Regions from separate parts of the Candidatus Pantoea rara genome, predicted to be linked through region 1. Evidence: predicted binding sites of a transcription regulator. Region 1 holds the regulator's gene; each other region holds the start of a gene.
What was found. Region 1 encodes PurR, which represses purine synthesis genes. Its sites were predicted from a motif close to CANGCAAACGTTTGCNTG; they were not measured.
Positions count from the first base shown of each region.

Region 2: the regulator PurR is predicted to act here: its motif matches at 898-915, upstream of ACR8BF_RS17205 (nucleoside-specific channel-forming protein Tsx).
Region 3: the regulator PurR is predicted to act here: its motif matches at 1,260-1,277, upstream of cvpA (colicin V production protein).

Region 1 covers NZ_CP194942.1:2,216,226-2,218,495, reverse strand. Annotated here, with positions in the region: gene punR (DNA-binding transcriptional activator PunR) at 1-673, shown strand, start outside; gene purR (HTH-type transcriptional repressor PurR) at 670-1,695, opposite strand; gene ACR8BF_RS10445 (YnhF family membrane protein) at 1,977-2,066, shown strand; gene ACR8BF_RS10440 (C40 family peptidase) at 2,113-2,270, opposite strand, start outside.
Region 2 covers NZ_CP194942.1:3,635,155-3,637,424, forward strand. Annotated here, with positions in the region: gene ACR8BF_RS17200 (sensor histidine kinase) at 1-870, shown strand, start outside; gene ACR8BF_RS17205 (nucleoside-specific channel-forming protein Tsx) at 1,150-2,016, shown strand; gene yjdN (VOC family metalloprotein YjdN) at 2,101-2,270, opposite strand, start outside.
Region 3 covers NZ_CP194942.1:1,273,741-1,276,010, forward strand. Annotated here, with positions in the region: gene folC (bifunctional tetrahydrofolate synthase/dihydrofolate synthase) at 1-304, shown strand, start outside; gene dedD (cell division protein DedD) at 294-1,076, shown strand; gene cvpA (colicin V production protein) at 1,341-1,826, shown strand; gene purF (amidophosphoribosyltransferase) at 1,864-2,270, shown strand, end outside.

The sequences.
Region 1 (2,270 bases):
CACACGGCGACAGTGTCAGCAGCTGGCCAACGGCTGGCGCGGGCACCTCAGCATTGCCGTTGACCGTATCGCCAAACCTCAGCGAACCCGGCAACTTGTCAAAGATTTCTATCGCCATTTTCCCGATATGGAGCTGATCATTCATTATGAAGTCTTTAACGGCGTCTGGGATGCGCTCGCCGATGGACGGGTAGAAGTGGCCATTGGGGCCACCCAGGCGATTCCGGTGGGCGGACGTTTTGCGTTTCGTGATATGGGCACCCTCAACTGGCGCTGCGTAGTTGCACCCGATCACCCACTGACACAGGCGAGCCAGATTGATGACGATACGCTGCGTAGCTGGCCTTCGCTGGTGCTGGAAGATACCTCGCGTGCGCTGCCGCGCCGTATGACGTGGACGTTAGATAATCAGCGCAGACTGGTGGTGCCGGAATGGCAAACCGGGCTGGAGTGCGTGCAGGCGGGATTGTGTGTGGCGATGGTGCCGGGACATCTTGCAAGGCCACTGCTCGACTGCGGCGATCTGGTTGAACTGACCTTGCCGGTGGCGTTTCCGGACAGCCCCTGCTGTGTTAGCTGGGCCGAGGATCGCGCATCACCGGCGACAGGCTGGCTACTCAGCTATCTGGGTGATGCGCAAACGCTTAATCAGGAGTGGTTAAGCGAGGATTAACGGCGATAGTCACGGAACGGACCATCGGCCACGGAACGGCGCTCTATCAGCGTAGGGTGGACTTCAATCGTTTGTGACACTTCACGCTTACTGGTGATGCGGTCCAGCAGCATATCCAGCGCTTTCTCACCCAGCTGGGCTTTAGGCTGATGCACGGTGGTCAGAGCCGGCGCGAAGTAGCGGGCGTTGCGCACATTGTCGTAGCCGATTACCGAAATATCCTGAGGCACACGCAAACCCATCTCGTCGGCAGCGCAAATCGCGCCCATCGCCATGATGTCACCACCGCAGAACACCGCCGTCGGACGCTGTTTCTGTGACAGGATCTGCTGCATCGCCTGATAGCCCGACTCCGGCTCAAAATCACCCTGCACAATCCACTCGGCGCGCGGCAGAATACCCGCTTCTTCCAGTGCCTTCAGGAAACCGGCATGACGTCCACCTCCGGTGTTACGCTCCATCTGACCGGGAATAGCACCAATATCCCGGTGTCCACGTTCAATCAGATAGCGTCCCGCCAGATAGCCGCCCTGAAAAGCATTATCGAGTACCGTGTCGGTGAAGTCGGCGCGCGACTCGCCCCAGTCCATCACCACCATCGGAATATTGCGGTTCTCTTCCAGCATCTGCAGCAGATCATCCGGATATTCAGAGCACATCACCAGCAGACCATCGACGCGTTTCTGCGCCATCATGCTGAGGTAGGCGCGCTGTTTTTGCAGATCGTTATGCGCATTACCCAGAATCAACGTATAGCCTTTGTCAAAACAGTGATTTTCAACCGCTTCAATAATTTCAGCGAAATAGGGCGCTTCGCTGGAGGTGGCAAGCAGGCCCAGCGTCCTGGTATGGTTCACTTTCAGGCTGCGTGCAACGGCGCTCGGCGAGTAGTGCAGTTCTTTGATCGCCTGCCAGACCGCGTTACGCGTTTCTTCAGCGACAAAGCGGGTTTTATTGATGACGTGCGAAACGGTGGTCGTTGAGACGCCGGCGCGTTTCGCCACATCTTTAATTGTTGCCATGAAAATCGGACTCCAGTGCTTATCTAACTCTATGATAAGCGTAGTGTTAAACGTTTGCGTCTGCTCAGGGGTTTTTTACGCAAAAATGCAGCTTTCCGGCTCGTAAACTGGCCTGGGGCGATGAATAAACGCTGTAAAAGATGCGCAAACGGAATCAGAGTTGCGCGCGTTGCGCAACAAAGGCGGGATTCTAACAAGGCTGGACGGATAAAACGAGATTTTTACCGGGCTGTGTGGGAAAATGCCATATCCCTACACATTGTGTGACTAAGGAGCAAGCAATGAGTACCGATCTTAAACTGGCGTTAATGACCACCGTGGGCTGTCTGCTGATGATTGTGGCCTTTAGTTTTACCGCCATTCTGCACTAATAAAAAAGCCGGGAATATCCCGGCTTTTTTCTGCCTGTAATGCTGCTCAGCGTATGGTTTTTGGCGTCATCACCCGACGAGCGCCGATGTAGTGGCGCTGCCAGTAATCTTCACCTAATGCGCTGATCTGAATATCTTTGCCGGTACGTGGCGACTGGATAAATTTGCCATCGCCCAGGTAAACGCCAACATGATCCGCAGTAC
Region 2 (2,270 bases), 1.4 Mb from region 1:
CTGATGATGCCGCTGTCGCTACTGGTGATCTGGCTGGTGGTGCGCAAGATCACCCGGGATCTGCAGGTCGCTTCGCGCCAGATCGCGGCGCAGGAAACACATCATCCACACAATGTCTCACCGGAGGGTTTGCCGGATGAGATCCTGCCGCTGGTGGCCGCCTACAACTCGCTGCTGAGTAAGCTGCGGGAAGCCTGGTCGTCACAGCGTCAGTTCCTGGAAGATGCCGCGCATGAGTTGCGCACGCCGGTAACGGCGGTGACGTTGCAGCTGGAAAACCTGCGTCAGCATATTCAGCCGGGTGAAGCGAGCCGGCAGTTCAGCCAGCTGGAAGCGGGCGTCACCCGTACCCGGCATCTGGTCACGCAGTTACTCAATGTTTCACGCCAGGATGACCAGAGCGTAGTCGCCAGCGTTGAGCATATTGACCTGGAAGATCTGCTGAAAGAGAGCATTGAGCAGCTGATGGTGGTGGCAGATAAACGCGGCATCGATATCGGTTTTAATGGCTCTACACAGTATCGTCTGCAGGCCAGCCGTTCCGAGCTGCGAAGTCTGTTCGACAACCTGATTGGTAACGCCATGTTGCACACGCCGGAAGGCAGCCTGGTCGATGTGCTATTGCATCGGGTAGCCGATAAAACAGTGGTTGATATCGTTGATAACGGGCCAGGCATGCCGGAATCCTTTATCGAACGCGCCTTTGATCGTTTTACCCGTTCGCCTGACGTTAAGGCCCAGGGCAGTGGGCTGGGATTATCTATTGTGCGTAACGTCGCACAGAAACATCAGATTCACGTCGCCCTTTCCAATTGCCTGACGCCACAGGGTGCCATTTGTGGTTTGCAGGTTCGCGTCACACTTCCCTGATCCCGCCCGTTTGATCACGAACCAGACAACGTAAACGGTTGCCTGGTTCCGTTCGATCCACGCCCTTATTGTGAAGCTCATCACATTTTAGCTGAATTGTAATGCAACACTTTTTGACAAACGTGAGCAAAATCTATTTTCTATCGATCTGTTACAGGCACGCTACGCGGGCTGAAGAACGGGCTGTTATTTGCTGTGAAACCCTCATTCCCATCAAGGGACCGATTTCTCTCTGACTGCGTCTGCTGTGCGGCGGTCAAAAGCATGTGGCTGATAATAATGAAATTTAAAACGTTGATAGCAGGTGCCGTGCTGGCATGTTCATTGAGTGGTGCTGCGCAGGCCGCTGAAAGCGATCCGCAGTATGTCTCCGACTGGTGGCATCAGAGCGTTAACGTGGTAGGCAGCTATCACACGCGTTTCGGACCGCAGTTTAACAACGACGTTTATCTGGAATATGAAGCATTTGCGAAGAAGGACTGGTTCGATTTTTATGGCTACCTCGACCTGACCAACTTCTTCGGCGCAGGCAACAGCAACGCCAACGGTATTTTTGATCACGGTTCACCGATGTTTATGGAAATTGAACCGCGCTTCTCTATCGACAAACTGACCGGCACCAGCCTGGCCTTCGGCCCATTCAAAGAGTGGTATTTCGCCAACAACTACATCTACGACATGGGCCGCAACAGCGACAACCGCCAGAACACCTGGTACATGGGTCTGGGCACCGATATCGATACGCACAGTGATGTCGGCCTGTCGCTTAACGTCTACGCAAAATATCAGTGGGAAAACTACGGTGCGGCGAACGAAAACAGCTGGGACGGCTATCGCTTCAAGGTGAAATACTTCGTGCCAATTACCACGCTGTGGGGCGGTAATCTGGGCTATGTGGGCTTCACTAACTTTGACTGGGGTTCTGATCTCCGCGATAAAGGCGGTTCATCACGTACCAGCAACTCTATTGCCTCCAGCCATATTCTGTCACTGGGTTACGATCACTGGCACTTCTCTGCGGTAGCGCGTTACTTCCACAATGGCGGACAGTGGGCGGACGGTCAGGAGCTGAACTTCGGCAGAGGGCCGTTTGAAGTGAAATCAACTGGGTGGGGTTACTACCTGGTGGCGGGTTATAATTTCTGATCACGCGCGGCGGCCTGAATAGCCGCCGCTGATTAAAACGGGTCGTTGAAATGGCGCCGCACAGTGCGACGCCGACTGACCCGATTATTCCTGCGGCTTCTCTACATTGATGCGCCATGGAATGTTGAATTTATCAATGAACATCGCGAATCCGTTCGACCAGAACGTCTCCTGCCACTCCGTTGTCACCTTGCCGCCTGCCGACAATTTCTCAAACCAGGCTTTACCCTTTTCAACATCATTGGTGGAAAGGC
Region 3 (2,270 bases), 940 kb from region 1:
ACGCGGCAAAGTGCATGCCGTCGTGGGCATGCTGCATGATAAAGATATCGCCGGTACGCTGACGGCGCTGGCACCCATGGTCGATGCCTGGTACTGCGCACCGCTTGACGGTCCACGCGGCGCCAGTGCTGAGCAACTGCTGGATTGTCTGTCGCAGGGCGAAGCCTTTAGCTCGGTTGAGCTCGCCTGGCAGCAGGCACGCCAGCGAGCAGCGCCGCAGGACACTGTGCTGGTCTGTGGTTCATTCCACACCGTTGCACAGGTCATGGAATCGATTGAAACGGAGAAAGGACGTGGCAAGTAAGTTTCAGAACCGTTTAGTCGGCACCGTTATTCTGGTCGCCGTTGGCGTGATTGTGCTGCCAGGGCTGCTGGACGGTCAGAAAAAGCATTACAAAGAAGAGTTCGCTGCCATTCCGCTGGTGCCGAAACCTGATGATCAGCAGGACAGCGAAATGGTGCCACCGGTTACTCAGTCGCTGCCGGCACAGCCGCCGGAAGGCGCGGGCAATGCGGTCAGCAGCAGTAATGGCAATGGCAAAAACAACGCCACGGCAGAGCAGGGGCGGACTCAGCCGGATGAAGAGAGCGATCCGGTAGTGGTCTCGCCGCCGCCGGTTCATCAGTCTGTGCCTGCACAGACGGTGACGAAGCCGAAAGCGGTAGAGCAGCAGAAACCTAAAGTCACTGAGCAGCCTAAGCAGAAACCGGTCGAACAGCAGAAGCCAAAAGCCGTGGAACAGCCTAAACCGAAGTCGGAAGAACCGCCTAAAGCGGTCGAACAGCCGAAGCAGCAAGAGGCACCTAAAGCGGCCGAGACAACGGCACCGGCAGGGCAGGCTTATGTGGTGCAGTTAGGTGCGCTGAAAAACGCCAGCAAAGTCAATGAGATCGTCGCGCAGTTGCGGTTGTCGGGCTATCGCGCCTTTACTGTGCCTTCAACGCCGGTACAGGGTCAGATCACCCGCATTTACGTGGGGCCGGATGCCTCGAAAGCTAAAATGCAGAGCGCGGTTGGCGAGCTGAAAAGCATCTCAGGACTGGGCGGTGTCGTAAAACCGTACAGCGCCCGCTAACCCTGTGATTGGCGCTGCCGATAGCAGTAACAGGCAGCGTCTTTTGCCCGGCAGGTAGTGCGTAAAAGGCGCACTACAGCGAAAAATAGTGAAGATTTTCAACGATCTATTCGGCTGAGAATCACCCGGGCGATTGAGGTTTTTTTCATCGCCTTTTTTATGGATGCAGAAAAAGAAAACCGCTACGCAAACGTTTTCTTTTTCTGTTAGAATGCGCCCCGAACTGGATGCAGGGGTGCAATTGCACTGGCGCTGGAAGAGTTCATGATCTGGATTGATTACGTCATTATTGCGGTAGTTGGTTTTTCGGCTCTGGTCAGCCTCGTTCGTGGGTTTGTCCGGGAAGCCTTATCTCTCGTTACCTGGGGATGTGCGTTTTTTGTCGCCAGTCATTACTACGCCTACCTTGCAGTCTGGTTTACAGGTTTTGACGACGAACTGGTTCGTAACGGTATCGCTATTGGTGTGCTGTTTGTGGCTACCCTGATTGTGGGGGCGATTGTGAACTACGTTATCGGCACGCTGGTGGAGAAAACCGGCCTGTCGGGAACCGACCGGGTGTTGGGCGTCTGTTTCGGGGCGTTGCGTGGGGTGCTGATTGTAGCCGCCTTGCTATTCTTCCTTGATACATTCACTGGCTTTTCCAAAAGTCCGGACTGGCAACAGTCTCAACTCATTCCCGAGTTCAGTTATATCATCAGGTGGTTTTTTGATTACCTGAAAAGCACGTCGAGTTTTTTACCCCGGTGATGTGACCGGGAGTGCGGCTTAATGAGGAAATGACAACATGTGCGGTATTGTCGGTATCACCGGTTTCATGCCGGTCAACCAGTCGATCTATGACGCGTTAACGGTGCTCCAGCACCGCGGGCAGGATGCCGCAGGCATTTGTACCATTGATGCGCTGAAATGTTTTCGCCTGCGAAAGGCAAACGGCCTGGTCAGCGACGTTTTCGAAGCACGCCACATGCAGCGTCTGCAGGGCAATATGGGGATCGGCCACGCGCGTTATCCAACCGCGGGAAGCTCCAGTGCCTCAGAAGCGCAGCCATTCTATGTAAACTCCCCGTATGGCATCACCCTGGCGCACAACGGTAACCTGACCAACGCCCATGTGCTGCGTAAGCACCTGTTTGAAAAGGGCCGCCGTCACGTTAACACCACCTCAGATTCTGAAATCCTGCTGAACATCTT